3 regions of the Candidatus Thiodiazotropha endoloripes genome follow, and region 1 is predicted to be linked to each of the others. Evidence: predicted binding sites of a transcription regulator. Region 1 holds the regulator's gene; each other region holds the start of a gene.

Region 1 (10,412 bases):
CTGTCCTCTTGGCTTGGCGCCGACTTCCAGTACCACGGCCGCGCTGGTGATGGGGGATGCGCTGGCGGTTGCTCTGTTGCAAGCCAGGGGATTCACAGCCAAGGACTTTGCCCTCTCCCATCCAGGTGGCTCGCTGGGTCGGCGTCTGCTACTGCATGTGGGTGACATCATGCATAGCGGAGAAGCGCTGCCATCCGTCAGCCAGGATGCCAGCCTGCATGAGGCATTGGAGGTGATGTCTGTGAAAGGCCTGGGAATGACGGCGGTGGTCGATCAGCAGGGGCAGTTGGTCGGTGTCTATACCGACGGGGATCTACGCCGCACCCTGAACCGGCCGATCGATATCCACAAGATGCGCGTCGCAGAGGTCATGACTAAGGGGTGTAAACAGGTTCCACCGGAGATGCTGGCGGCTGAAGCATTGCAGATGATGGAAGAGAATAAAATCAACGGCCTGCTGGTTGTGGATGGGGAACGACGCCTGGTCGGCGCGTTCAATATGCATGACCTGCTGAGGGCTGGTGTTATGTAGTGAGATTCATCTGGCGACCGAATGGCTTGCTTTTAGCCACCGGGATTATAGATAACGCCACAGAATAAAAATTAAACATTAGGGGGGCAAAATGCAGGATATTCATGATAAGGCCAGAGCGGTCAAACTAGTGATCTTTGATGTTGACGGTGTACTGACCGATGGTGGACTTTTTCTGGGTGACGATGGTCAGGAGTATAAAGCCTTCCATTCCAGGGATGGGCATGGCATGAAAATGTTGCAGTACACCGGTGTGGTGATCGGCATTATCACCGGCCGTACTTCTGAAGTGGTGAGATTGCGTATGGAGAGTCTGGGTGTTGAGTATGTCTATCAGGGCAAGCTGGAGAAACTGCCTGCCTATGAAGAGTTGAAACAGAAGCTTGGCTTGTCGGATGATCAGATCGCCTATGTGGGCGATGATGTGGTGGACCTGCCGATCATGCGCCGGGTGGGATTGGCGATCGCTGTGCAGGACGCCCATCCGTTCGTGGTGCAGCATGCCCACTGGCAGACCCCTCATGGCGGTGGGCGGGGCGCCGCTAGAGATGTGTGTGAAATGATCATGCAGGCTCAGGATACCTTGCAGTCAAGCCTGGAACACTATCTTTGAACAGGCGCCTGCTCGGTCTATTGTTGATGTTTGCACTGGTATTGAGTTTGGCCTGGTGGGTTAACGAGTTGCAACGGCCGGAGATCAAAAGGCCTGAGATTGCTAGGGATACCCCTGATACCTATGCCGTCAACCTGCTGGTAAAACAGTATGATGACGATGGGCAGTTGTTACAGATTCTGCGAACCCCCAGAATGACCCATTATGAGAAGCGCGGTATCACTGAGCTCTCTCAACCGGTGGTGCAACGATTCAGGTCTGATCAACCTCCCTGGAGAATGTGGGGTGAAAATGGCCTGGCCGACCATCGTCAGGAGACACTGTTTCTTCCGGGCCAAGTGATAATCGAACGTGATGGGAAAGCTGAGTTTGCACCTTACCGGATTGAGACCGAGGATCTGACAATCCATGCAGAGGCGTCCTATGCCGAGACCGCTGAGGCAGTCAGAATCAACAGTGGTGTGGATTGGCTGTCGGCGATCGGCATGCAGATCTGGTTTGATGAACCGTCACGCTTGAAGCTGCTCGGTCAGGTACGAGGGCACTATGAATTTGAATAAAGGCAGGGGGTTGATCTGTAGTCTGCTGATGGCAGTTGCGATACCTGCCTGGGGGCTTGAGAGCGACCGCAATCAACCGATGTCGCTTGAAGCGGATAGTCTCTCCATCAACGAGTCCAGCGGCGTCAGTCTCTATGAGGGCAATGTGACTATCGTCCAGGGCAGTATGAAGTTGTGGGCGGATCGTCTCTGGGTTCACAGGTCAGCCGGCAAAACCGAAAAGATAGTCAGTGAGGGGCAGCCGACAAGATTCAGTCAATTGCCTGAGGTCGATGGCGTTGAGGTTCATGGTCAGGCGCAGCGTATTGAGATCCATCTGAATCGGAATGAGATGTTACTGATCGACGATGCCCTGCTCGAGCAGGGGGGGAACAGCTTCCGCAATGACCGCATCGTCTATAACCGGGCCAATGCACAGGTCAGAGCTGGCAGCAGTGTCCAGGGTAAACAGCGGGTGCAGGTGGTGATTGAGCCCCAAACCGGGAAAACTGAACCGTGAGTCAGTTGCAGGCTGTCGATCTGCAGAAGCAGTACTACAAGCGTAGAGTGGTGGATGGCGTCTCACTGAACCTCAACAGCGGGGAAGTGGTGGGGTTGCTGGGGCCCAACGGTGCCGGCAAGACCACCAGCTTCTATATGATTGTCGGCCTGGTGCAGGCGGATCAGGGGCGGATCTATCTGGATGGGGAGGAGCTGACTGATCAGGCGATGCACAAGCGGGCCCGTCTGGGTATCGGTTACCTGGCCCAGGAGCCCTCCATCTTCAGGCGATTGACGGTGGCGCAGAATATTCTGGCGATACTGGAACATCGCAAAGAGCTGGGTAGCCAGGCACGTAAGGCCCGATGTGACCAGTTGCTGACGGAGTTCGGTATCGAGCATCTGCGGGAGAGCATGGCGATGAGTCTCTCCGGTGGCGAGCGGCGCCGACTGGAGATTGCCCGGGCCCTCTCCATGGAGCCCGCCTTCATTTTGCTCGATGAGCCCTTTGCCGGGGTCGATCCGATTGCCGTGATCGATATCAAAAAGATCATCCAGCATCTGAAATCCTTAAAGATTGGGATCCTGATAACCGATCATAATGTCAGGGAGACACTCGATATATGCGACCGGGCCTACATCATCAACAGTGGTAAAGTGCTGGCGGAGGGAACCACCGAGGAGATCCTCGGCAACCAGGAGGTGCGCAGTGTCTACCTGGGTGAAAATTTTACGATGTGAGTCTATAACACTGTTTTTTAATGGATTAAACAGGCAGCGGCAGGCGCGCTGAAGGCGGTCTCAATCAGTATGGAATAAGTTGGAGTGTGGTGTGAACCCAGGAGAATCGACCCAGTGAAGAAGAATCTTTCCGTAGGCGGCTATTTTTAGCTAAAATGAGAATAAAGACATACAAATAACATACCAGGTTTAAAGATATCTCTGCTATGAAGCAGGCTCTACAGCTCCGACTCGGACAACATCTCACCATGACTCCTCAATTGCAGCAGGCAATCCGCCTGTTGCAGCTCTCTGCGCTCGACCTGAGCCAGGAGGTTCAGGAGGTGCTTGAGACCAACCCGATGCTTGAGGGCGAGGAGGAGTTCAGCACTCAGCTGCAGAAAGAGGGAGATGCCCAGGAGGCTGGTGAACAGACCCGGGAGAGCAAGGAAGTCGAGGGGTCGAATGACATCAATAACGAGCGGGAGATTCAGACCGACAGCAGCCAGCTGACCGAGGATCTGCCGGTGGACAGTGAATGGACCGATGTCTACGACAGTTACCTGCCGCCGGCCAGCAGCGGCGGAGATGCCGCAGACCATGACTATCTGGTACAGCGTAGCGGCGCTGTAACCCTGCATGACCATCTGGTCTGGCAGATGACCCTGACCCCTTTCACCGAACAGGATATCGTGATAGCCACCACCCTGATCGACAGTATCGATGAGGATGGTTACTTCAAAGGCGACCTGCAGGATATTCTGAGTTCGCTGAATGATGAGGAAGCGACCCTGGAGGATGTCGAGGCGGTACTGCATCGGATTCAGGCATTCGATCCACCGGGTGTCGGAGCCCAGGGCGCCCAGGACTGCCTGCTGATTCAGCTTCGTCAATTGGCGGAAGAGACCCCCTATCGGGATCAGGCGATAAAACTCTGCCGGGATCACTTCAATCTGCTCTCCGCCCAGGATCAGAATCAGATCATACGTCGCATGAAGGTGGATCAGCAGGAGCTCGCTGCCATCATGCAGCTGATCCGGACCCTGAATCCCCATCCGGGCACGGCAATCGCAAAAAGTGAGCCTGAATATGTGATTCCGGATGTCTTCGTCAGCAAGCGCAACAACCGCTGGGTTGTGGAGCTGAATGGGGAGGTTACCCCCAAGCTTCGGGTCAACAATGACTACGCCAGCCTGATCCGGCGGGCGGATCAGAGCGATGACAACACCTTTCTTAAGAACCATCTGCAGGAGGCGCGCTGGTTCATTAAAAGCCTGATGAGCCGTAATGAGACTATTCTGCGTGTTGCGAGTAAGATTGTTGAATATCAGCGGGGCTTTTTTGAGCATGGCGAGGAGGCTATGAAGCCGCTGGTATTGAGGGATATTGCCGAGGCACTGGAGATGCATGAATCGACCATTTCCCGGGTGACGACCCAGAAATATATGCATACCCCCCGGGGCACGCTGGAGTTCAAGTATTTCTTCTCCAGCCACGTCAACACCAGTGCCGGCGGGGAGTGCTCCTCCACCGCGATTCGAGCACTGATTAAAAAATTGATTGCCGCTGAAAACACAAGCAAACCGCTCAGCGACAACAAGATCGCCGCCATCCTATCGGAACAGGGCATCAAAGTGGCCCGCCGAACGGTGGCAAAGTATCGTGAATCGATGAGCATACCGCCGTCGAATGAGCGTAAACGACTGATGTAGGTGAATTGATCTACCGCTCAGGATGTCTATGAAAACAGGGGTTGTGGTTCCAGCCGAATCCGGCCTCATGGTCAGCCTGATCGATGGTTTCGGGAATCGATTCAGCGAGTCGGTCAGAGTGATGAGCCAACTCATCTAAGACAGGAGATAATTATGCAAATAAGCGTTACCGGTCATCATGTGGAAGTAACCGATGCCTTGAAAAGCTATGTAGATAATAAATTCGAACGTCTTGAGCGGCATTTTGATAATGTAATCAATGTGCATGTCATCTTGAGCGTTGAGAAGCTGAGGCAGAAGGCGGAAGCCACCATGCAAGTGAACGGTGCCAGCGTATTCGCTGATTCAGTGCAGGAAGATATGTATGCCGCCATTGATGGCTTGACTGACAAGTTGGACAGGCAGGTGATTAAACACAAAGAAAAGATGCAGAGTCATCGCGCCGGTAGCGGTGTGAAGTATGCAGTTGAGTAACTTTCGATAGATTGAACTGGCGAGGTCTCCATGTTTCCCGACGGATTTCTGCTTGAGGAACGTCTCGGCTGCGGTGTGGAGGCAGCCAGTAAAAAACGCGCCCTTGAGCAGCTTGGTCAGAGATTGGCCGATGCTGCTCCCGGGCTGTCACAGGATATTGTGTTCGATGCATTGCTTGAGAGGGAGCGACTCGGCAGTACCGGACTGGGCAAAGGAATTGCGCTACCCCATGCGCGCATGTCTCAGGTCACACAGGCCACCGCAGCGTTCATTCAGATGCCCAATGGTGTCGATTTCGACGCCATAGACAGTCAGCCGGTCGATCTGGCGTTCGCCATGCTGGTACCGGAACAGGCCACAGACGAACATCTTCAGCTGCTGGCGAAGTTGGCCAGAATGTTCGATGACCCCCCCTTTTGTACCGCACTGCGTGAGGCGGAAACAACGCAGCAACTGTTTCAGTTGATCAAGCAGCGAGAAACCATAACCTCATCAGATTGATGCCATCCAACTACACCATTCGCGATCTTTTCGACGAATTTGCCAGTGAACTTGAGCTCAGCTGGGATGGTGAGGGTGGTGAAGGAAATATCCTTCTGGACAGTGAGTCCCCGGACGGACAACAACCGGTAGGTCCACTTAACCTGATACGTCCGAACCAGATACAGGTGGTTGGCCCTCCGGAACAGCAGCATCTGCTGTATGGTGGCGATACCGGCTACCTGGAGTCTCTGAAAACCCTGTTCGACTCTTCCCCGCTTGCGCTGATCTTTACCGATGGCCTGCAGCCCAAGCCGGCTTGCCTGGAGTCGGCGAAAAACAGCCATACAGCCTTGATGTTTACCCCCAAAGGGGATAACCATGTCATCCATAGACTGCTGGAGAAATTCAGCCTGCCAGTTGGTGAGACCCTGTTGTTGCATGGGGTCTATATGGAAGTGCTGGGTAAGGGTGTGTTGTTGAGCGGTGATCCGGCAATCGGCAAAAGTGAGCTTGCGCTGGCACTGATCTCCCGGGGGCATCGTCTGGTTGCCGATGATGCAACCGAGTTCTATAAGACAGGCACGAACACATTGAGTGGGCGATGCCCGAAGGTGTTGCAGGATTTTCTTGAAGTTCGTGGGCTGGGTCTGATTAATGTCAGGGCTATCTTCGGTAATAGTGCTATAAAGCCGAATAAACAGTTACACTTGATCATAGATCTCCTCCACTTTGATGATGAAAAACTCGAAAATATGGATCGCCTGGAGGGGTGCCACTCACATCGGACCCTATTGGGTGTGGATGTTCCCCAGACGAGTCTGCCGGTTGCGGCAGGCAGGAATCTGGCGATCCTGGTGGAGACTGCCGTCAGGCAGCATCTGCTGAAGATGGATGGGTACAATGCAACCCAGGATTTTATCGAACGTCAACAAAACTACATCGATCAAGAATAGTCTTGGGGCCTGAGCGAGATGGCAAATGAGATAAAACTGCAGATTGTCACCGGACTTTCCGGATCAGGAAAGACCATCGCTTTGCATACCCTTGAAGATCTGGGTTACTACTGTATCGATAATCTGCCGGTCTCCCTGTTGGTTTCCGTTTCCGATTATCTAAACGATGAGCCAGAGGAGACTTTCAAGAAAACCGCTGTTGGTATCGATGCAAGGAGTCAGCCCAGTCAGATTTCCAATCTGCCGGAGGTGGTGAAGAGTATTCGTCAACGCGGTCTCGACTGTAACATGCTGTTCCTGGATGCCCAGCTGGATACACTGATCAAGCGCTTTAGTGAAACCCGGCGCAAGCATCCCCTGACCAATCAGCAACGCTCGCTCAGTGAAGCGATCCAGCATGAGCGGGATCTTTTGCAGCCATTGAATGAGGCGGCTGATCTTAGGATCGATACCACTCACACCAATGTGCATGAGCTTCGGGATCTGGTGCGCAATCGGATTGGCGGTGAAAGTGGTCAGGTATCGATTCTATTTGAGTCATTCGGTTTCAAGCATGGTCTGCCGAGAGATGTAGACTACCTGTTTGATGTGCGTTGTCTTCCCAATCCCTATTGGCAGACCGAGCTGCGCAGCTACACCGGGATGGATAGACCGGTGGCGGATTTTCTGCATGAGCAGGAAGAAACCAAAAAGATGGTGGCGGATCTGATCGATTTTCTGTCACGCTGGATACCGGCGTTTGAAGCGGATGGGCGTAGCTATCTGACGATTGCCATTGGCTGTACCGGTGGTCAGCACCGCTCAGTCTATGTGGTGGAGTGTCTGGTCAAACATTTTAAAGCGGCAGGACTGCAGGTGATGAGCCGTCATCGTGAATTGTCATGAGTATTGGCTTGCTGTTGATCACTCACAGTCGCATCGGTGATGCGTTGATCGAGACAGTCAAAAAGATGTTTGTGGAGTTACCGTTGCCGATCGAAACCTTGACTGTGAGCACCGAGTGTAATCCTGATCAGATGAAATCAGAGGCACACCGGCTGGTGGAGAATCTGGATGATGGTGATGGTGTGCTGGTGTTTACTGACATGTATGGCTCCACACCGAGTAATATCGCTTACAGCCTTGCAGATAGCGGGCGTGTAAATGTGGTTTCAGGGCTCAATCTGCCGATGCTGATACGAACCCTGAATTATCTCGATCTCGACCTGAAGTCGCTGACTGAAAAAGCGGTCAGTGGCGGCAGGGAAGGGATCCACTGCTGCGAAAGGCCAATTGAATAAATTCTGAATATCATGTTGCAACAAGAAGTAGAAATCATAAATAAACTCGGTCTGCATGCCCGTGCGGCAGCTAAATTGGTTAGTTGCGCAAACAGTTATGAGAGTGACGTTTTCCTCAATCGCAATGGGCAGAGAGTGAACGGAAAAAGCATCATGGGGGTGATGATGCTGGCAGCCAACAAGGGCTCGATGTTGAAGCTGGAAATTGAAGGTCGTGATGAGGATCAGGCAATGGAAGCGCTGATCGTGCTTATCAATGATCGCTTCGGGGAGGAGCAATGACACTATCCTGTCAGGGTATAGGGATCAAAACCACGCGGGAAGTCGCGATTGGTGAGGCCTACCTGTTACAGCATGGTGTTCCGGAAATCATTCATCGTGAAATTCCCCAGGAGCGGGTGGAAGCTGAAATTGATCGTTTCGAATCCGCACTCCTGACAACCACCAGCCATTTACGATCTGTTCGGGATCAGATCCCCTCTGATACGGCACAGGATATCAGTGAGTTCATCGATACCCATCTGTTGATGCTTGAAGACAATGCGATCAGCCAGGCGACGGTAAGCCTGATCCGGCAAAAACTCTATAGTGCTGAGTGGGCACTTCAGGTTCGACGGGATGAGCTGGTACGGGTGTTCGACGAAATGGACGACCCCTATCTGCGTACCCGCAAGGATGATGTGAACCACGTGGTCGGTCATGTGCAGTTCGTTCTGGCCGGTGGCAAACCGGAACAGCGGGGCGATCTGAAAGGGCGGGTTGTTGTTGCACGGGATCTGACGCCGGCAGAGACCATCATGATGAAAAACCAGGGGGTAGCCGCTTTCATCACCGAATTCGGCGGGCCTCTCTCCCATACTGCCATTCTGGCGCGCAGCCTGGGTATCCCGGCGGTGGTGGGTGTTCATCAGGCGACTGTGCTGTTTCGTCAGGGTGAGCCCCTGGTGGTCGATGGGGCCCAGGGTGTGGTGCTGGCCGATCCCACAGAACGGATACTCGATTACTACCGGCAACGTATCGAGAGCCGGCGAATTCGCGAGGTGGAGCTGAGGCAGCAGGTCGATCTGCCGGCATTGACCACCGACGGTGAACGAATCTCGCTCTACTCCAATATCGAGTTACCCGATGATATTCCTGTAACCATGGAGAACCGGGCCGATGGGGTGGGGCTTTTCCGCACCGAATTTCTCTATATGAACCGCACTACGCCACCGACTGAAGAGGAGCAGTATGGCGTCTATGTCGATGCAGTTAAGGGGCTGAATGGCATTCCACTGACGATTCGTACCCTCGACCTGGGTGTGGACAAAACCACCGATACGATGGCGGATTCTGGTTGTATGCCGGCGATCAATCCGGCTCTTGGTTTGCGCGCGATCCGTCTCTGTCTGAAGGAGCCTGAGCTCTTCATTCCCCAGCTCAGGGCGATATTGCGAGCTTCAGCTGAAGGGCCTGTGAGACTGATGATTCCCATGCTCTCCGGAGTTCAGGAGCTGAAGCAGGTGCTTGCCATCATCGACAAGACGAAACAGGACCTGATCGATGAGGAGGTGGCGTTCGATCGGGAAATACCGATCGGAGGCATGATCGAGGTACCGGCAGCGGCACTGGCGGCAAGACGTTTTGCCCACTATCTCGATTTTCTCTCCATCGGTACCAATGACCTGATTCAATACACCTTGGCTGTGGACCGTATGGATGAAGAGGTGAACTTTCTCTTCGATCCGCTCCATCCGGCCGTTCTGATGCTGATCCGTTATACCATCGAGGCGGCTCAGGATGCGGATATCCCGGTCAGTATGTGTGGTGAGATGGCGGGTGATCCCCGCTATGTCCGTTTGCTGTTGGGTTTGGGATTGCGGGAGCTCAGTATGCAACCCAGTGCACTGCTGGAAACCCGGGAACTGATCCGTCAATGCAACCTGTTTGACCTACAGCAGAAGACAAGGATCTTCATGGAAGAGTTGGAGGACAACGATGATGAGCATCTGTTCGACAGGATCTTTCTCGAGGTTTAAAGTCTGATCTGGGCGATACTCAAACCCTCCTCTGTCAGCAGCTACTTTCTCTCCAGGTTGATAATCAGGGTATTGAAACAATACTTACCAATCTATCCATACGAATTTTGATGGTGTGGCTGGTCTGTCCCTCCGGATGAAATGTGCTGTTTTTGAAAAATCAGGATTTTTGGTGAAAGCGTGTTGGCGGTGACGCTTTCGGACCGAAAATGAAAATAATGTACAACGTAAACCTAGTTTGAAGTGGCTGAATCTCTTTATCTATAGTGGTCATAACGCTAGGGCCTATTGGATTAGTGTTAACAGGCCCAAGATTGTTTTAAGGGCTAGAAAACATTCAGCCCATGATCTCCTGAATATGCTGGTTCAAAATTTCTGCTCCGACTGGTTTATGCAGAAGTTTCAGTCCCGAGTCGGCAAACTCCTGTGACATGGACATCTCCAGATCTCCGGTAATAAGCAAGGCAGGTATGTTAAAACCTAATGTTTGACGAATTTTCTTGATAAGCTCTATGCCGGTCTCGCCGTTTGGTAAACGGTAATCAGAAATAATGAAATCAAATTGCCGTAATTCATCCTTTATCATA
Region 2 (10,412 bases), on a different contig from region 1:
TCCGGTGCCTTTTCGGTCAGTTGACGAAAAGTATCGAAAGTCCGCTCTGGATTGGCCAAAGGGTCGCCAGGCCCGGCGATACCCAACACGGTCATTTGTGGGATATTGGCAGCGACCGCCATCACCTTTTTAACAGCCTGATCCGGCGTCAACAGTTCAGAGACCACACCGGGTCGTGATTCATTTGCACAATCGTATTTACGATTGCAGTAGTGGCACTGGATATTACAGGCCGGTGCGACCGCCACATGCATGCGAGCAAAATGGTGGTGTGCCTCTTCGGAATAACAGGGATGATTATGCACCTTGTCCCGAATATGGTCCGGTAGATGGGATAACTGATCGCTGCTACCACCACATCCGGATGCACTGCACCCACTTTCAGCTGTGTTATCTGCTGATTGACCTATCACTTTCAATTCCATCATCCGGCCTCCAAATAGCGACACAATGAGGTTGTTATTACGCTTGAAAGTGATAATGCAATCTGCGTGCCTAGTTTTTCCCCTAGCCTAATCCTTTGTATTTAATGATATTTTTTAACAATGTCAGACTATCTGTCGTCTTGCATACAGTGCTGCCTACAGTGTCTGTATGACATCCGACAGAGACCGATTACATCTGCCGAACTTTGATATTCAAGGTCTGAATCCGATAACCGATCTGTCTTGGAGTCATGCCAAGTAACCTTGCAGCCTTGGCCTGTACCCAGCCAGCCTGTTCCAGGGCAGCAATAACCCGTTCACGCTCATCCAGGTCCGGATCATCAATATCAATTTTACTGTTTCCGTTTACCTGAGAGTAACTCTGATCGAGTATCGGTTTCAGACCACTCAGGTTAATCGCATTTTCATCAATCGCCCCTTCACCGCTCATAACAGCAGCACGCTCCAGACAATTCTCCAGCTCACGTACATTGCCCGGCCAGTCATGATGCATCAACAGCCTGACTGCACCGTCATCGATGGATAATTCGCGTCCCTGGCTTTTGGCAATTTTTGATACCAGAAAACGGGACAAATCATTGATATCCTCTTTACGATCCCGCAAGGGTGGCATCTGAATCGGCATTACATTGAGACGATAGTAGAGGTCCTCTCTGAAACTACCCTCTTGTACTTCGGACTCAAGATCCTTGTTGGTGGCCGCCACGACACGGACATCCACCACCTGAGTCTTTACGCCACCTACCCGTTCAAACTCTCCCTCTTGCAGCACACGCAGTAACTTAGCCTGGAAGGTAGGAGTGATCTCACCGATTTCATCAAGAAAGATGGTACCGCCATGAGCCTGTTCAAACCGTCCTTTACGCTGATTGACGGCACCGGTGAAGGCGCCTTTTTCATGTCCGAACAGTTCCGTCTCTAACAGGGTATCCGGCAATGCTGCACAATTCAGCTTAATGAATGGGCCATTGCTTCTCGGAGAGTTGTAGTGAATTGCATTCGCCACCAGTTCCTTACCGGTACCGGACTCACCTCGAACCAGGACTGTGGTGTTCCATTTGGCCACCTGACGTACCTGATCAAAGATCATACGCATACTTGGCGTGTGTCCAACCAGGTTGGAGAAACCATGCTCTCCACGGACCTTACGCCGAAGTGAATCGCGCTCATCTTTTAGTGCCAGCTGCTCATCTTCCACCTTCTTTGCCAGGCGCACACTCTGACCGATCAGATTGCCAACCATTTGCAGGAAACGTTCATGCAATTTCAGCAAGCTGATACTGCCCAATGGTTGGGCGGCCAGTACACCCGCAGTCTCATCTCCAATCAGAATAGGAACACCAACAAATGGCAGCTCCGGGTCATAGACACCAAGTCTGTCCAGAAACCGATCTTCATCGGAGATACGCCTGACAACGAGCGGTTTACCACTCGACATGATCGCCCCGACCACACCTTCTCCCGGTTTATACCGTACTGTGTTGAAGGGTGCAGGATTCTCATGTAAAGCGGTGACCAGCAGTTCACCACTGCTATCCTCCTGCAGACAGATCATGCCATAACGCAGTTTGGCGGTATCACTCAGCCGACTAAGCACTTCAGTCAGTGTCTCCCGGAAATCCAGGGAACGACTTAAAACCTGACTGACTTGGTAGAGGCTCTCCAGCTCCGACTCCAGGACAATATTGTTGTGTTCCGCTCCCATATTGTCCATGTTGATATCAGTCGAACTCATAAAAGCGTCTCCTCCATGCCGTTTAGGGGCAGCCTGACAAAGACTCGACAGCCACCATAAAAATTTGCATCAATCTCAACATTGCCACCATGCCCAATGACAACTTCTTGAGCCATGGTCAACCCCATCCCAGCATGCTCCTTTGGTTGTTCCCAACCGCAGTAAAAAGGTTCGAACACTTTCAATCTATGGGCTTTTGGAATACCCACCCCGTTATCCATAACCTCAATTAACAAATCCTGATTATCCTGTTTGGTCTGGATACGAATTTCACGATAGTCCTGCTTGGCTTCAATCAAGGACTGTATGGCATTGTCTATCAGGTATTTGAACAATCCGCGCAGTGCGTTGATACGGCCATTCACTTCTGCCAGAACCGGCGCAGGACGCCAGTCGACCACGATCCCGGCAGACAGCAGGTTTTCGGTGGAGAGCTTTACCACTTCATGCAGCAGTTCATTGATATTGACCAGTGAAGTCTTCTCAACTACCGGACTTGGTAACGCTTCATGCAGGCTCTCCATTGCCTCATCACCACTTTTTAGGGCTTGCTGCAGTACAATCCTCATCCCCATATTTTCTTGACCTGCGGCCGGCATTGACAACGCTGCTTTAATGACATTCAGCGGTGCCTGGATTTTAAATATGGCGCCGGATATCGCCTCACGCATGGTCTGTACCATCTGTTGTTCCGCCATATTCGCGCGAATCATGTTGAGACGCGCTTCCTGTATACGCTTGCGGCTTCCGGTGACTTCGTTGGCAATCAACAACAGGCAGCATCTGGTTGATTCAGCCTGCTTGAAATAGTTATGAGCCGCCTCATCCAGTTCCGGAACATGGACTCCTGAACAGGCAAACCATCGGGGTGCCGCACCACCCGGAGGGTCCAATCTGATCTCAACATTGGTAAAGCCGCTGCCAACCTGACATACCGTACTCAGATCAAAACCGACCTGTTGTTCCAGTGCCTCAAGAAACAGAGAGGCCGGTTCCACACCCCTAAAGTCGCCTATCAAGGCTTTATAGGCGTGGTTATCCAGTAAAACCTTACGATCCGCTGCAACAACAGCTACCACCATTGGCGCGGCGTTCAGCGCCGCTTCAGTCAGATTTTTTTGAAATTTCAAGCGTTGTTCCAACTGATGCATCTCAGTTATGTCCCGATGCATCCCCAAAAAATATGCCGTTTGCCCTTTGTTGTTGTTGACTGGAGAGATGGTAAGCTCAGCAAGATACTCCTCTTGAGATTTCCGATGATTGACCAATGTACCCTGCCATACCTTGTTACTATGAATAGTCTCCCAAAGTTCACGATAGACCGATTCAGGTGTCGATTTGCTGGAGAGTACCGACTCGTTTTTTCCGATAACCTCTTCTCTTGCGTACCCGGTCAGGGTCTCAAATGCGCAGTTCACATAGAGAATTCGGGCTGTTGGGTCGGTGATAGAGATAGCAATAGGTGCTTGCTCGACCAATTCATAGAAAAGCTTGGGTGGTAAAAACTGATTACTGTCCAAACTGCTGAATGCTTCCAGAACTTCGGTCGGCGTACCCTCTGGAGGTGAAGCCAGAAAATCATTGATCCTGTCAACTAGGTTGTCGCTTTTTGTAGATTGTATTTTGCGCTGGATCATAGCTAGCTGTACCTTCATTCCACTGTGAATCTCGAAACATAAGAATGCTTCTGCAATTCCCATACCACCACTCCAGATAGGTGCTTGATCCTGCATAATGTCTTGTTTGTTACGTAATCTACAAATGAGTTAGGAGAATCTGTAACGAAGACTACAAACCTGCCTATGCCCGGTTCCGGTGCATTTCCGCACTATTTTAGGTCTTATTTGATTGAGGCCTTTATTTCTGGGCCCTGAGAGATTACGGCACGATAGGTATTCGTTCTGATTACCCTTTTTATGGCTGATTGGCATATTTTTTGTTGGGTAATAGCCATTACTCTGAATTGATGGCTATTTATGGAATATATTCTGATCATTCTTTCAACGGCACTGGTCAATAATGTCGTTTTAGTCAAGTTCCTGGGTTTGTGCCCCTTGATGGGGGTTTCCAACAAGCTTGACGCTGCATTGGGAATGGGATTGGCCACGACCTTTGTCCTGACTCTGGCAGCATTTGCAGGCTGGTTGCTGGAATTCTATGTGTTACGGCCATTGGAGCTGGGCTTTTTAAGAATCCTGACCTTCATCCTGGTCATAGCAGTAGTCGTTCAATTTACTGAGATGGTGGTACGCAAAACTTCCCCTGCTCTCTATCAAGTGCTTGGTATTTTCCTTCCGCTGATCACCACCAACTGTGCTGTACTCGGAGTCGCTCTACTCAATGTGCAACAGGAAAACAGCTTTTTCGCCAGTCTTCTGTATGGCTTCGGTTCTGCACTGGGATTCACCCTGGTACTGGTGATGTTTGCCGGGTTACGTGAACGTCTTGCGTTAGCCAATGTACCTCAGGCCTTCAGCGGCACCCCGATAGCTTATGTGGTTGCCGGATTGATGTCACTGGCTTTTATGGGCTTCGCCGGATTAACCAGCCAGTGACACAGTAGTTGTACAGAGACTGTTTAAATGGAGAGCTCAATGTTTGGAAAACCGATGGAAACAGATCATTTCAATTACAAATCACGCTGTGTGATTCGTATAGATCTGTATTGACAGTTGGAGATGCAATGATGGTTTCGGCAATCCTCGTATTGACAGCACTGGGTATCACCATGGGGGCCATGTTGGGAGTCGCTGCTAAATACCTAGCTGTTGAAGGTAATCCCCTGCAGGAGGAGATTGAGAGTCTACTGCCTGGTTCCCAATGTGGGCAATGTGGCTACCCGGGTTGCAGTCCGGCTGCTGAGGCTGTAGCCAATGGCGAGGCAGCGGTAACCATGTGTCCTCCTGGAGGCAAAGCCCTGGCGGAGGCGCTGGCAGAAAAATTGGGTGTAAGCATCGATCTATCATCTGTGGAAGAGAAAGCACCGATGGTTGCATTCGTGCATGAGAATTTGTGTGTCGGTTGCACAAAGTGCTTTAAACGATGCCCTACAGATGCCATTTTAGGTGGCCCTAAACAGATCCATGCCGTATTTGCTGATGCCTGCACAGGCTGTGAGAAATGTTATGACGTCTGTCCCACTGAGTGTATTGAAATGCGTCCACTCAGTTTGACTCTGCAGACATGGTACTGGCCTGAACCGGCTAAGGTGGCATAGTCATGGCTGGAAGCAAACTATTCAAACTGTTCAAAATCAGGGGTGGCGTTCATCCGAATGACAGAAAGAAGCTAAGTGCTGGCCAAGCTATTGAGAAACTACCACTGCCTTCGCTTCTGCATATCCCTCTGCAGCAACATATCGGTGCCCCTGCCGAGCCATTGGTTAGACGGGGTGATGATGTTAAGAAAGGTCAGTTGCTGGCACGTAATCAAGGTGCAATTTCAGCACCGGTACATGCGCCGACTTCCGGGCGCATCATGGGAGTTGGTGGTTATCCGGCGCACCACCCCTCAGGTCTCTCGGTTAGAACCATCACCCTGAAACCGGACGGTCAGGATGAATGGCTGGATAGTCTTGAGGCTTGTGATAATTACGAGCAGTTATCCCCTGAGGAGATTGCTGACCGGGTAGCCCGTGCTGGGATTGTCGGTATGGGTGGCGCCACCTTCCCTTCTGCGGTGAAGCTGAATTTACGTAAAAGATATGCCCTTAACACTTTGGTGATCAATGGTGCCGAGTGTGAACCCTATTTAACATGTGATGATCGTTTGATGCGTGAACAAGCGACGCAGGTTGTTGAAGGCGTAAAATTGATGGCCCGCGCATTGGACGTGGAGCAGGTTTTATTCGCCATCGAGAATAACAAGCCTGAAGCACAGGCATCGATCAGAGAAATCACTCAGAATTCCGGGATGATCAACGTAGTCGGCTTACCGACCCGTTATCCGATGGGTTCTGAAAAGCATCTGGTACAGACACTGGTCGGTAAAGAGACCCCTGCAAGAGGGCTTACAGCGGATATTGGTGTCGTGGTACACAATGTTGCCACAGCACGAGCTGTCTATGATGCCATTGCATTAGGCAGGCCTCTGCTTTCCAGAGTGATGACTGTCACAGGTGAAGCCATTGAACAGCCAAAAAATGTTGAAGTGCTGATTGGAACGCCACTCAATAACCTGGTCGATTATTGTGGTGGATTCTCTGTGATGCCGGAACGCCTGATCAGTGGAGGGCCGATGATGGGGCAGCCACTGCCCAGCCTGCGAGTTCCAGCTGTTAAAGGCAGTAATGGCTTACTGGCGCTGTCGGGTGCGGAAAATAAAGCCGCAACTGAGATGCCCTGTATACGATGTGCGAGTTGTGTCAATGCCTGTCCCTGTGGGCTTGTTCCTCTGGAAATGGCTAACCATATCAGGTCCGGCAGTCTGGACAGCTCAGTCAAACTAGGATTGCTCGACTGTATAGGCTGTGGCTCCTGTGCCTATGTCTGCCCCTCCCATATTCCTTTGGTGCAATATTTTAACTACGCCAAGGGTGAACTGGCCTCCAGACAACGAGCACAACATAAACAGAATGAGACAAAACGCCTTGCTGAAGCCCGAAACGAGCGTATGGAGCGAATAAAGCGTGCCAAACGGGAAGCGATGCAAAAACGTAAAAAAGAGATGGAGGAGAAGAAAAAAAGAGAAGCTGAGAAAGCGGCACTGGCAGGAGCAGAGTCATGAGTGAAGAGACAACAGTTTTCGGACCGTATACCCATGCCAAGAACAGTATCAGCCGGACCATGGGACTGGTTATGCTCAGTCTACTCCCGGCGACTCTGTTCGGCCTCTATCAGTATGGCTGGCCTGCAATCTTTCTTTTTCTCACTACAGTTGTGGCCTGTGTTGCAGCTGAAGCTTTTTCTTTACAGATTGCCGGTAAACCCATCAAACCCTATCTGATGGATGGCTCTGCACTTCTGACGGGTTGGCTGTTGGCAATGACGCTGCCTCCCTGGGCTCCCTGGTGGATTGGCCTGGTGGGTGCGCTGCTGGCGATCATTGTCGCCAAACAGATATTCGGTGGTATCGGCCAGAATCTTTTCAATCCGGCCATGGTGGCCCGGGTTGCCCTGCTGATCTCTTTTCCATTGGAAATGACACTATTCAATCACCCCCTACCCCTGTTTTCCGCCCAGGCTCCTGGGTTTATGGAGAGCCTGGCTATCACTTTTGGCAGCTCCAACTCCATTGATGCGGTGAGTAGTGCAACCACTCTGGGGCATCTTAAAACTGAGCTTAGTCGGGGTATCGCATTGCCCGAGGCAACAACGACTACAGCTTCATTCTGGCAGCAGTTATGGGGAGAGACTTCAGGCAGTCTTGGTGAAACTTCAGCCTTGCTACTGCTTTTGGGTGGACTGTTTCTGATCTACAAGAAGGTGATCACATGGCATATTCCAGTCTCCACGCTGGCAACCCTGGCACTACTCGCCAGCCTGTTTCACCTGATCGATCCGCACAATTATGTTGGCCCAGCAACACATCTGTTAAGTGGAGCCGCAATACTCTGTGCTTTTTTCATTGCCACCGATCTCGTTACATCACCTGTATCGATTCGTGGACAACTGTTATTTGGTGCAGGTTGCGGTCTACTCATCTATGCAATCAGAACCTGGGCTGGATATCCTGAAGGGGTAGCATTTGCTGTGATGTTGATGAATGCCTGCACACCACTGATCGATCACTATCTGAAGCCAAGAATTTACGGGCGTGACAGCAAAGGTGAACCATTGGTTTATGCTGATGAGGGAGCTGATATCAAATGAGCACCCCAAAGGAACCAAAATATCGTAAAAGGGTTGGCTATCAGGCAGTACTGCTTGGTGGCTTCTCCACCCTTGCAACCGCGCTTCTGGTGGCCGGCAATATCGCCACCAAGGACGATATCAAGGCAAGACAAAAAGAGGATCTGCTGTATTCCCTGAATCAGGTTGTTCCCACTGAGTATTATGACAGTGATCTACTCGAACAGCCCTTGAGCATTACCGATAATAGTGGAGATAATCTGACCGTATACCGAGGGTTACAGGGTATGCAGGTCAATGCACTTGCCTGGGAAGTTATCGGTAAGGGATATGCTGGAGATATTCGACTTATTATGGGGATCAATGCAAAGGGTGAGGTGTTGGGCGTAAGAGTATTGTCACATGCGGAAACACCCGGTCTGGGTGATAAAATCGAGGTGGCGAAGGATGACTGGATTTTAGGATTTAACGAACACTCTTTAGACAACACCTCGAATCAACAATGGCGCGTCAAAAAGGATGGCGGAAAGTTTGACCAGTTCAGTGGCGCAACCATCACACCCCGCGCTATCGTAACAGCGGTCCATGAAGGTCTTATTTTTTTCCAACAACATACGGATGAATTGCTTCAACCACCTGTAATCAATTTAGATGATGAACCTCTGCAACGTGCTTCTATAACTGAGTAAGCCGATTATGAGTAGCGAATATAGACGTATCACCAAAGATGGCTTGTGGGATAACAACATTGTTTTTGCACAGGCATTGGGGCTTTGCCCGCTATTAGCTGTAACCGGTACTGCAACAAATGGCCTGGGAATGGGACTGGCAACAACTGTCGTCATGGTTGCTTCCGGCCTGATGATCTCTCTGTTACGTGGCATTATCACCCCTCAGGTCCGGATTCCGGTATTTGTGCTGATTATTGCAGTACTGGTGACACTGGTGGATATGTCGATGAATGCCTGGGTGCATGACCTGCATAAAGTATTGGGACTTTTTATACCATTAATTGTAACGAATTGTGCCATTCTTGGCCGCGCAGAATCCTTTGCATCCCGTAATACCGTTATGAAATCCATGTATGACGGTTTAATGATGGGTATAGGGTTTACCTTTGCATTGGTATTACTTGGTGCAGCAAGGGAGATATTGGGCAGTGGCACATTATTTGATAATGCTGCTCAACTACTTGGTGGTTGGGCCCGTTTCATTGAGTTCACATTGATTGAGGATTACAAAGGTTTTCTATTGATTATATTGCCGCCCGGAGGTTTTTTGGTATTGGGTTTTATTCTGGCCCTTAAGCGCCTGCTTGATAATAAGTTTGCTGAAAGAAAACAAAAGGCCATCAATTCAATTTCAGAATTTCAACCCGAATCCTGATGATTGTTTACGATAGGTAAGATTACAGATGAATATCGGTGTTGCTTACGCAGATAAATTTAAACAGTTGTGGCTAAAACTTGATGTACCTGATGGTTCAACTGTACGTCAGGCTATCGAAAAATCTGGGCTGCTAGATCAATTTCCTGAGATTGATCTATCCCGACAGAAAGTGGGTATATTTGGTAAAATAGCAAAACTTGATGCAGTCGTAGAGGAAGGCTCAAGGATCGAGGTATACCGTGAAATAACAGCCGACCCTGAGTTGGTTGAACGAAGGGACGACTGAGTACATCACACCAATGACAACAAATACATCTTTACTGAAACAATGCTACACATGTAAATTACTTTAATTGTAGCTTTATGAACCTATATTGATTCCGCGCCTTGTTGATTCATAGTGCGAATTTTAAATGGATTATTTGTCTTCCACCACTCTATTCCCTGTCGTTTGATATCATAAGGAACCTTTGAAAGCCAATATGAATCACGATCTAAATAAAAGGCGAAGGCAGCTGATTTGATTTTATCTTGTCTGTTAGTACCGTATAAAGCTTCAAATGCATAAGCCCAGGAGAACTGCGGCTGTATAACTTGATAATCCTTTACCCATTCTAGCGCTAAGTCAATAAAACGTCTGTCTTTGCTCAACAAGTACAACCATTCAGTAATTTCTGTAATCTGATACCAACTGTACATTGGCCGCCATTTTGTATGAGGTCTTCTGTTGAACGCTTTTTTTATAAAATCCAGGCTGTTGTCCCACTGTTCTTCAGATGCTGATATTATTGACTCAGTCAACAGGATATCAAATGCACTCTCTTTAGTAAGATGTTTTCCATTTATATTTTTTTTCAAGGATTCTAGAAAATCATCCTTATCACTCATTAACGCAGACATAGCAAGATACGGCAAACTGTGATTAACAATTAATATCGAGTTTAGCTTTCCGTTCTTGTTATACTCAGTATCACTGCTCAATATAGAATCAACTTCGTCGTTTTTTAGATATTGATTAAAGGCTTGTTCATATTTGCTGTTTTTAAAACTAAT
Region 3 (10,412 bases), on a different contig from region 1:
ATAGGATAATAAACGTGACCTTTCGCTTTTCTGCTTATTGATTGACCAGAGGTCGTCAACTCTTTTATATTAAATGGAGGGAAACCTCTTCTGGCAAAATTCAGAAATTCATCATAACTGTCAAAATCTACTTTAGGTACCCATGCGAGGGTTTCAATTCCAGCCTGATTCTTCAAAGCTGGCCCTACAAATTTCCTAAATTCTCTTCGCCCTACAATTTCAGAAGCTTCAATAAAGCTGGCGATATCCTGAATAATACCGAGTGAGAACTTAATCTCTCTCTGGATCAGTAAAATCCTGTCCTGGGCAGTTTCATGAAAAGCAATCTCAGCCTGTTGTTTTTCCCAGTTCATAGATTGCATGAACAGGCCTACAGATATTATCAAGCCGATCAGAGCAACCAAAGCAACAGGATAGTACCCCCATAGGATGGAGTTGGTGCTGGCATTTTCTTTGTAAAAACCTGCATAGAAACTGCCCATCATATGGTTTGCAATCCATCCTCGAAATTTGGATAGATTCTCTATAATGATGGCTGCAGTAGTTGTAAACAGACGATTATTAGGCATCTTTATAATGTATCAACTTGCCAGTAGAACTAATCATATCAGTTTAAGATACAATAGCCTATAAAGAGTTATTAAAGAGAAGTGCGAAAAAAATACATAAAAACAATAAGATAGCTGGCTCAGTTTTGGTTGTATGGAGGGCCTGCCAGAGTTATTCATGCCGCCTTCAAGCTACAGAGAGTTAAAAGAGCAACATAATCAGCTAGACTCATGGATTGTTGTAATATCACAAAATGATGATCAGCTCATTGAATCTGAGATATCAGATTTACACAGTGAAAATTCTCAAAGGAATCCCCCCGATCTGCAAACCCGGAATAGAGTAAAAAGAGCATACTTGAGCCAAGCCTATGAAATTGGATAGCGATACAACAATGATAGACAGATTGGCCCTGGGTCTTTTCAATGCAATTGTCGGTTTCATAACAGGACTGATCCTCTGGCTGGCAATAAACAGTCTGTTTATTTCCAGTACAACTTTGATACCTTTCGAAGCGGTACTCTGGTTTACTTTGATCACGGCAATACTGGGCATGATCGTGCATGATGCACTTTTAACTACTTTTTACGTGCGTATTTGGCGTTTTCTGGTGGCATGGTTTCGATAATACTATGGCCTATTGGAATAGTGTTAAACGGCTCTAGAGATTAGCCTATTCAAGGTGTGATGCAATTATCAACGAAATGGTAAACTACAGGTTAATCTGACTGATCCCTTTTTACTGGAACAAAACAGCCTATTTCCAGCTAATATTTGGATTTACACCATCTACACTTTCAAGAAATACTGAATATCAGGAGGCAGGTCATGACAGAACGTTACCATGGGAGTTGCCATTGCGGTGCGGTCCGCTTCTCTTTTGAAGGTGAAGAGATTGTAAAAGGTTTACGCTGCAACTGTTCCCTCTGCACTCGCAAAGGTGCAATGATGAGCAGTGAGGCAATACCTCCTGATCAGTTTTCTTATGAGTCTGATGATCAGACACTTGGAAGCTATCAGTTCGGGTTAAAAACAGCCCGCCACTACTTCTGTAATCAATGCGGTATCTATACTTTTCATGAAACGGCCAGAATGCCAGGGCACTTTCGCGTGAACCTGGGCTGTATTGAAGGAATCGACCCATTTACCCTTGAGTATGATCTGTTCGATGGAAAACACCTGCTCTAAGTATCAATTCATACTCCCATATCAAAGATTTCATTAGCGCAAGTGGTTGTTCGAAAGAATAAGGGTAAGTGTGGTATTGTTCAGTTGCTGGAATTAGTGTTTCGCCTGATTTTTAAGTTTGTATTAGGTGTAAGCATACTCGTCATCACGACCATCGTACTGCTTCGCTATTTCGATCCTCCAACCTGGTCATGGAAGATTCAGAGAGAGTTCAGCAGGCCAATGGCTTATCCGCAAGTGATACGCCACACATGGGTCAGTCTGGATAGGATCGCACCTTCGGTGCAATTAGCTATAGTGGCTGCAGAAGACCAGCGTTTTCCATATCATTACGGAATTGATCCAGAAGCGATCATAGATGCATTGGAAGAGGCGGACAGGGGTAAGCGATTACGTGGCGCAAGTACACTGACCCAACAGACTGCCAAAAACCTGTTTCTCTGGTCAAACAGAGATTTCGCCAGAAAAGTCTTGGAGATGGGCATCGCGCTGTTGCTTGAGCTATTTTGGAATAAACAGCGAATTCTAGAGGTTTATCTGAATATTGCTGAATTTGGTCCTGGGGTTTTTGGAGTTGGTGCCGCCAGTGATTACTGGTTTCAGGTACCGGTTGGTGAGCTATCCAACAGACAGGCCGCCAGACTTGCGGCCGTTCTACCCAATCCCTGGCGTTATCGTGCGCATCCTCCCTCTCCTTATGTGGTTGAGCGCTCCCGTTGGATTGAGCAGCAGATGGAGCAATTGGGATATGCCTGGCTGCACCTATAGGAGGTCTATACACTGCTTTGCAAATGGTTGACAATCAAGCAGTCATGTTCAAAACGAGTAATTGATGCTCTACTGTAACCTATCGATATCAGACTACTGTTTCGTGCAGGGCCCCAATCTTTCACCAGTGGTTTTAGAGCGCATTTGTAAACCCTGAGAGTTGATATTGATATTTCCTTCAGCTCGATCCCCGTAGTAGGTGATATCTCCCTGGCTGGTAGTTGCCATACCATTCTGGGAGCAGGTGATATTCCAGGAGACTGTATCACCTTCAGTTTTCAGATCGATGGTTTCACAGTTCTGTCCCAGTTCACTGTCCTTCGGCACAAAGTCAGCCTGACTGATACAGGTGGTATAGGAAGTGGGGGGGAGCTGCATTGGCATGCCGGGCATATCCATAACGGCAGTCCACTGCCACAAACCCGGATTCATATTGACTTCCGATGCTGCAGCTACCACTGAGAGCGTGTTGCTCGATAATAATGAGATAAGCAAGAGCGCTTTTAACTTCATTGGGTTATCCCGCGATGATTGGTTGGAAAGGCTGATTATGCCGTAGTCCAGGGTATGCTGCTTGGGTTGATTATCCCTGTGTCATCGAAATATACCGCTATTTGATAATAATTTACATGCACATGTTCGGGTTTATATTGCCGGAACCACGCCTAGTAGAGTCGATCGATTGGATCAGTTTCACAAATTTGGCCTGTAACTTGCAGATTTCTTAAACGCAAATATCAGAAAACCTGGGTCAGATCGGATCTGTACACCACCATAGAGATTAGGAGAGTTGCGTTGGCCATTTATATCTGGATTGGACTGCTTTCAATATCTGTAGTTGTCTCCGTAACGATTCAGTTGATGGCACCAGGATCAGGCTTGATCGCCATCGTATCCGGGCTGTTTCTGGTCGTAGGCGGGACACTTCTGACCACAATCATGAGTCATTCCCTGAACGCTGTGATGGCTATGTGGCAGCTGGTGAGTGATTTTCGAAAGCCGACTGCGGATCAGGGAGATGAAGAGGAAGAGTCATTTCGACGCTTTCTCCAGGCGGCAAACTTTTTCCGCCGCGGTGAAATTCGGCCGGCAGAGGCGGTTACCCAGCGGATATCCGCTCCTCTACTGCGTCGAGGAACCCAACTGGTTCTCGATGGATTCCCGCGGGATCAGGTGAATTTGGCACTTCAGCGGCAAATTGCGGAAGATCGCGATCATCTTCGCAGGCCGGCTGATATTCTCAGGGCAATGGGCGGATATGCCCCGGCATTCGGTATGCTGGGGACCCTGCTGGGGTTGGTACAGATGCTGTTTGGTCTCGGTTCTGGAGACCTGGCATCTATTGGCGCTGCCATGGGGTTTGCCATGTTGACCACCGTTTATGGATTGGTGCTGGCCAATCTGGTGTTTAAACCGATGGCAAGCAAATTCGAGCAGCGAGGTAGGCAATTAATCAGCCGCCGGGTCGCTCACCTGCAGGCAGTCATGATGCTTTGTGATCGGCAACACTCTGAACTGATCCGAGAGATGATGGATGAAGCCTCGGCAAATCAGGATATCCAGCAGGCGGCAGTCCAACTGAAACTGGTCGCTTCACAGTAGGGGGAAGGATCGATGGTATCACAGAGCAGTGATGGTCCTTTGAACGACATCTCCTGGTATCAGTGGGAGAGTGACAATACTGATGCGAACTGGTTGTTGACCTATGTAGATGTGCTGAGTGTTATCCTGGCCATGCTGGTGGTTTTGCTGGGTCAAATGGCGGTCCGTCAGATGCAGCCTATTGAAGAGCAGAATCAAATTGCATCGACCTACAGCCAGCCTGAGACACCTGTACCAGCCACCATTCCACAACCCACCGAGGTCGTTGAGGAAACCCCATCACAATCCCAGCCTGACAACAGCGCGGTGACCAGGCTGACTGCGGCCATCGAGCAGCGCTTTGATGATGAAGTCAAAGTGGTTCAGCGTGAGCTCGGTGTCTCTCTTGAGATTGCCGATGTGATTCTTTTTCATTCCGGCAAGGCTGAACTGTTACCTGAAGCCCAGCCCGTATTGAGTCGGCTTGCCATGACCCTTCAGGAGATCGGTGAAGCGGATATTGCCGTGGAAGGGCATACGGATGACCGGCCGATTCTTGGTGGTCCTTTTCAATCCAATTGGGAACTGGCTGCAGCGCGGGCCAATGCAGTAACCCGGTTTTTATTGGATCAGGGATTTTCACCGAAACATCTGCGTTCGGTCAGCTACGCCGATTCTCAACCGGTTGCCGATAACAGCAATGCTGGTGGACGGGCAGAAAACCGAAGAGTTAATCTGCGAGTGGATTTTCTCTGACAGAAGAGCCGGGCATCTGCAAACCCTCGAGATCCGATAATCAGGCCGCAGGCATGTCGATTAATCCGCTGTTGCCTTGGTCGAGCTTCCAGCCTATAACAGCCACACGGATCACTGTTTTGAACCCGCGCTGGAGCGCTTTTTGGGCTTTCTTTTCTTAGGTTTTTTCTTTTCAGACCTGTTGCTTCTTTTGGCTGGTTTTTCCGCTTTTGCAAGGCGGGAAATCTTCAGGCGTTGCCCACAGACCCAGGCCTTTCTGAGATCCTGAAAGATCTCATGGGGCATACCGACCGGTAGATCGACCAGGCTGAAATCGTTTTGAATATCGATATGACCAATATGCTCCGCGTCAAGACCCGCCTCATTGGCAATTGCGCCAACAATATTGCCAGGCTTTACATCGTGATCATGGCCCACTTCGATGCGAAAGCGTTCCATACCTGAAGGCGCGGCGGAGCTGGTAACGTGACTTTTTTGATCACTTCGCACCCGTTTGCTGTTTCTCTCTCTGGAAGGCTCACTGTTTTTGGGTCTGCTTTTTTCGGCTTGAAGCAGTAAAGGTTTGTCGCCAAGTGACATTTTAGCCAGAGCCGCAGCAATATCGATAGCCGGTACATCGTGCTCCTGTTGGTACTGTTCCAACAGGCCCTGCATAAAATCGAGCTCTTCAGATGCCAGGGTATCGCTGATTCGCTGCTTGAATGCTGCGATCCGTTGATTGTTGACGGTTTCGGTACTGGGCAGAGTCAATTGTTCGATTTTTTGCCGGGTCGACTTCTCGATCGTGCCCAACATACGCCTCTCCCGGGGGGCAACAAACAGAATTGCGTCACCGGTTCTACCGGCACGTCCGGTTCGTCCAATACGATGTACATAGGACTCGGCATCGTATGGGATATCGAAGTTGATGACATGGCTGATCCGCTCTACATCCAGACCTCGGGCAGCGACATCGGTTGCTACCAGAATATCGAGTGCGCCTCGTTTCAGTCGTTCAACCATCTGTTCCCGCTGCTTTTGCACCATGTCACCATTCAATGCAGCGGCACTATAGCCTCTCGCAGAGAGTCTTTCAGCCAGCTCGGTGGTGGCCGTCTTGGTACGAACAAAGATGATAATGGCGTCAAACGGTTCGACTTCAAGAATCCTGGTCAAGGCATCCAGCTTATGCAGTCCTTTGACCAGCCAGTAACGCTGCCTGATGGTTTCAGCGGTGGCCGTTTTGCTTTTAATAGCAATTTCATGGGGTTGATTGAGATGACGCCTAGCAATATGGCGTATCTCTTTCGGCATGGTGGCGGAGAAGAGAGCGATCTGCCTCTCCGGATTGGTCTGCTCGAGTATCCACTCCACATCATCGATAAAGCCCATGCGCAACATCTCATCAGCTTCATCCAGTACCAGGGTCTGAATATTATCCAGTTTGAGTGTGCCTTTGCGCATATGGTCCATGACCCGGCCGGGTGTTCCGACGACCACATGAACACCCCGTTTCAATTGGCGGATCTGGCCGCCATAATCCTGACCGCCGTAGATTGGCAGGACATGAAAATCCTGCATCTGCGACGCATAGCGCTGAAATGCCTCGGCAACCTGGATGGCCAGTTCCCGGGTTGGGGTCAGCACCATAACCTGAACATGGCGCTGTTTCAGGTTCAGGCGAGCCAGCAGTGGCAGGGCAAAGGCGGCGGTTTTACCGGTCCCTGTAGGTGCATGTCCCAGCAAATCGTCCCCGGCCAGCAAATATGGGATGGTTTGCGCCTGGATCGGGGAGGGGGTTTCATAGCCTACTTTATCCAGTGCACTGAGAAGCTGTTTGGGCAGATCAAACTCATTGAAGCTGGTGGCTGCGGGATCTTCGTGGGACATTAAGGATTCCTGGTGGGAGCAGATGAAGCGGCCATAGGCATGGCCGGGCCGTGAAGTATAATGGTCTGTTTACTGATTACAATAGCCAATATTACAGTCAGTATGCACTTTTATTAACAAGGCGCGTTTAATTCCGGAGCTAAAATGTCATTGCAGAGGATCTGGGTCGATGCCGATGCCTGCCCAAAACCGATAAAAGAGATTCTGTTTCGCGCCTCTGACAGGGTCCGTATTCCTGTTGTACTGGTCGCCAATCAGGCATTACAGGTTCCCCCTTCAGAACTGATCCGCTCAGTGCAGGTCTCGGCTGGTTTTGATGTGGCGGACGACTACATTGTGCAACAGGCACAACCTGGGGAATTGGTGATTACCGCCGATATACCCTTGGCTGCGGACGTCATCGAGAAGGGCTGTTTTGTTCTGACTCCCCGGGGTGAGCGCTATACGGCTGATAATATCCGTCAGCGTCTGGCGATGCGGGACTTCCTGGATACCATGCGGGGTAGTGGTGTGGATACTGGGGGACCGGCAGCGTTCAGTCATTCAGATCGCCAGGCTTTCGCCAACCAGCTCGACCGACTGCTTGCCAGGGCTGGTTGACAGACCCTGATCCAGGAGCAAATAGATTACAGTGAGTCTCGGTCAACCAGCGCAGACAGTAGACCTTTTGCCGGGCGGGTGACGACTACTTGAATAGATCCTCAGCGGCCTGGCGCAAAGAATCTTCTGATCGGTTTGCTTTTTCTGACAGTGGTACCAGTGTTGGCTCAAACAACTCGCAGAAATTGGCTTTCTCTTTATCCAGCACCCGTTCAACACTGGGTTCTTCACATTGATTGGGACGGCTGGGGGCATACCAACGGCAGTTACGGCAAACCCGAGTCGGTTTGCCACAGGAGAGACAGCCGGCCTCGCGGCCAAAATCGGCTGTCTGCAATTCATGGCCACAATGCCAACATTTACCTTTTATAAGGTTGTTCACAGCTATTTTCCCAATCTGGCATGGTCAGTGATGCTGAGAAAATCATTGGCCATTTTCTGTGGATCATGGGGCGGGCTGAAATAGGCATGGTATTGGCCCTGCGGATCGACAAGAATGATTGAGGCAGAGTGATCCATCACATAGCCCATAGCACTGTCCTCAGTTTCAACCCGTTGATAGAGAATGCCCAATGGTTTGGTCAGTTTCTCAAGCGCCGGTTCCGGGCCGGTGGCACCGAGGAATTCCGGATTGAAATAGGTGACATACTCAGCAAGTCGTTCCAGCGAGTCTCTTTGTGGATCCACGGAAACGAATGTGATTTTGTAGGGATCAGTTTGCTGTTCCCTTTTCAGCAGGTCATTCATTTCACTGAACAGAGACATGGTGGTAGGACAGATATCGGGACAGTAGGTATAGCCAAAACTCATGAAGGTCCATTGTCCGAGCAGACTCTGATTGTCGAATGTCTCGCCATGGTGGTTGGAGAGGGAGAATGGTTTCAGGGAACGTAATTCCGGAAGCAGGGTTGCCTGTTCGGTTGCCAAGGGTTGGATTGATTCTTCAGTCTTGGATCCTTGCAGGTAGGACCAAACCAGCAATCCACCGAGTAAGGCAGAGATTCCAAGCAATGCAGTTATCCCCAGGCGAGGGGTGGCGTTTTCCGACATGTGCTATTCCCGTTGTCTCGACACCCAGATCAGTGTCACCAAAATCAATAACAGAATGGCTGCGCCACCATTGTGAGCAACTGCAACATTCAGCGGTAAATGACCTACTACATTGGTGATACCAAGGCCAATTTGCAATATGAGGATTAATGTAAGCAGATATCCGATGCTTTGCAATGAACGCGCTGAGCTCTTCCTTATCAACCAGTAGGTTAATATACCCAGAGTAATTAGGGTTATTAGGGCGCCCACTCTATGAGTGACATGTATGGCCGTACGGGCTTCGGTTTCCAGCACGCCGAATTCATAGTTGATACCCAGCCCGCGCCAGATCACAAACGCCTCTTTGAAATCCATATCAGGCCACCATTGCCCGGCATAACAGGTTGGAAAATCGGTACATCCCAGCGCGGCATAGTTGCTGCTGGTCCAGCCACCCAGCGTGATCTGCATCAACAGTATGAAAAGCGAGAAGTAAATCCATCGCCTGAGAGATCTGCTGGTCTCCACCGTGTGCAGATGGTCGATGGGTCGCACTCTTAGCAACAGTAACCAGAGCAGGGCAAGGGTGGCAAAGCCACCCAGCAGATGAGCCGTCACGATGGCTGGTTTGACCAGCAGAGTTACAGTCCACATCCCCAGCAGGGCCTGAAATATTACCAGCAACAACAGTACGCCAGGGAGTATTACAGGCTGACGGGCGATTGCCCGGTTTGTCCAGGCGAGTATCGCGAGGAGCAAAATGAATAGACCCAGGGTGCCCGCCATATACCGATGGATCATCTCTTTCCAGGCTTTGGATTGATCGAACGCCTGATCGGTTGAGACCACCTCAGCCGATTCACTGGGAACGATGAGTTGCCCGTAGCATCCTGGCCAGTCCGGACAACCAAGACCGGCATCCGAGAGCCGCACATAGGCACCAAGCAGTATGACGCAAAACGCCAGCAGACAGGTCATCAGGACTAGACGATATTGAACTCGAAACAGCAAGGCCGGGTCTTTCCGCATGGTCTCCTCAACGCAATGGGTGAGACGGCTGCTCGCATCCTGAATGAGATGGGGAAATAATTTTCATTCCCACTGCAGCTTATTATAATGGTGCCAGCCTAATATGAGTGCTGAACGTGAGTCAAATCAACGGCAAGCTTGTTTTGTTCTCTCTGTTCACCGGTGAATTGGTGGATTTCGCCTAGGTGATGTTTGAAGCTCCTAACATTTTGATTATTATAAAGACCAAATGCATTGTACCTGTCGGCAGGCAAACAGAGTGCAAACAAAAAAAGGTAGCAGGGCGTTCACATTGGGATTCTTCTTCAAGGGTACTCTGATATGGTGGAAGTAGGTGCCGGTTGAGCCTCTTGGCGCCGACTTACCAATCGTGTACAGATTACTGTTTTCTTTTACCGGGCTTAACCTCTCAATCCTAACTGGAGATTATTCGCGTTGATTCCTTCCGAATGTGAGGATTTTGCACTACAGGCAGCGAGTGAGCGCAGACAAAAGCTGGCACTCAGATGGTTGCAATTGGGTGTATTGGCTCTGGCACTGGCGGGTCTGTTTGCACTGTTGCTGGTCCTTTCCCGGGTTCCTGGAAGTGAAGCCTTTTTTATCTGGATTGATTTTTTTAAAACCGCCCTGGTGATACACGTAGATCAATCGGTACTGATCTGGTTCCTGGCGATGAGTGCGTTGGTCTGGTGTCTGACCTCACCGGATGAGAACAGGTTGCGGATTGTTGAATCGGTCGCTTATCTATCAGCACTCAGTGGTGCACTGGGTATAGCCGTCTCCGCTTTTTTAGGCGATGGCGCTCCATTGATGAATAACTATGTACCGGTTCTACAGCGTCCAGGTTTTTTCCTGATGCTGGGGTTGTTTGGAATCGGCATTACCCTGCAGGCATTGATTCGGCTGGGCAACTTTCGTCCGAGACAGTGGTTGGGTAATAGACCTGATATCCCTGGTCTGGCCAGCTGGACTGTATCACTGGCGATCGTAATCTCCTTACTGGCTCTACTCATTGCTTGGTTTCAGATGCCTGACGAGGT

Evidence for each region. The regulator sigma-54, encoded in region 1, starts transcription at its own class of promoters, with help from an activator protein. The targets are predictions, from matches to a motif close to TGGCANGNTNCNTGCTT.
Region 2: a site for sigma-54 is predicted at 4,107-4,123, ahead of rsxA (electron transport complex subunit RsxA). Genes of this name have one in related genera too.
Region 3: a site for sigma-54 is predicted at 3,208-3,224, ahead of A3193_RS06565 (motility protein A). Genes of this name have one in related genera too.

The regions. Positions count from the first base shown of each region.
Region 1 is NZ_LVJW01000006.1:910,373-920,784, reverse strand. Features, by position in the region: gene A3193_RS14805 (KpsF/GutQ family sugar-phosphate isomerase) at 1-532, shown strand, start outside; gene kdsC (3-deoxy-manno-octulosonate-8-phosphatase KdsC) at 624-1,145, shown strand; gene lptC (LPS export ABC transporter periplasmic protein LptC) at 1,142-1,705, shown strand; gene lptA (lipopolysaccharide transport periplasmic protein LptA) at 1,692-2,204, shown strand; gene lptB (LPS export ABC transporter ATP-binding protein) at 2,201-2,926, shown strand; gene A3193_RS14780 (RNA polymerase factor sigma-54) at 3,133-4,617, shown strand; gene hpf (ribosome hibernation-promoting factor, HPF/YfiA family) at 4,771-5,091, shown strand; gene ptsN (PTS IIA-like nitrogen regulatory protein PtsN) at 5,122-5,592, shown strand; gene hprK (HPr(Ser) kinase/phosphatase) at 5,592-6,527, shown strand; gene rapZ (RNase adapter RapZ) at 6,546-7,412, shown strand; gene A3193_RS14755 (PTS sugar transporter subunit IIA) at 7,409-7,807, shown strand; gene A3193_RS14750 (HPr family phosphocarrier protein) at 7,820-8,089, shown strand; gene ptsP (phosphoenolpyruvate--protein phosphotransferase) at 8,086-9,825, shown strand; gene A3193_RS14740 (ATP-binding response regulator) at 10,163-10,412, opposite strand, start outside.
Region 2 is NZ_LVJW01000003.1:1,763,980-1,774,391, forward strand. Features, by position in the region: gene nifB (nitrogenase cofactor biosynthesis protein NifB) at 1-425, opposite strand, end outside; gene nifA (nif-specific transcriptional activator NifA) at 616-2,181, opposite strand; gene nifL (nitrogen fixation negative regulator NifL) at 2,178-3,818, opposite strand; gene rsxA (electron transport complex subunit RsxA) at 4,158-4,736, shown strand; gene rsxB (electron transport complex subunit RsxB) at 4,868-5,398, shown strand; gene rsxC (electron transport complex subunit RsxC) at 5,401-6,906, shown strand; gene A3193_RS07940 (RnfABCDGE type electron transport complex subunit D) at 6,903-7,991, shown strand; gene rsxG (electron transport complex subunit RsxG) at 7,988-8,659, shown strand; gene A3193_RS07950 (electron transport complex subunit E) at 8,667-9,356, shown strand; gene A3193_RS07955 (RnfH family protein) at 9,385-9,645, shown strand; gene A3193_RS07960 (tetratricopeptide repeat protein) at 9,729-10,412, opposite strand, start outside.
Region 3 is NZ_LVJW01000003.1:1,457,234-1,467,645, forward strand. Features, by position in the region: gene A3193_RS06540 (CHASE domain-containing protein) at 1-569, opposite strand, end outside; gene A3193_RS06545 (hypothetical protein) at 944-1,177, shown strand; gene A3193_RS06550 (GFA family protein) at 1,378-1,737, shown strand; gene mtgA (monofunctional biosynthetic peptidoglycan transglycosylase) at 1,780-2,505, shown strand; gene A3193_RS06560 (DUF3617 domain-containing protein) at 2,599-3,018, opposite strand; gene A3193_RS06565 (motility protein A) at 3,367-4,107, shown strand; gene A3193_RS06570 (OmpA/MotB family protein) at 4,120-4,842, shown strand; gene A3193_RS06575 (DEAD/DEAH box helicase) at 4,954-6,711, opposite strand; gene A3193_RS06580 (YaiI/YqxD family protein) at 6,856-7,311, shown strand; gene A3193_RS06585 (hypothetical protein) at 7,397-7,693, opposite strand; gene A3193_RS06590 (SCO family protein) at 7,696-8,361, opposite strand; gene A3193_RS06595 (COX15/CtaA family protein) at 8,365-9,372, opposite strand; gene A3193_RS06600 (cbb3-type cytochrome c oxidase subunit I) at 9,808-10,412, shown strand, end outside.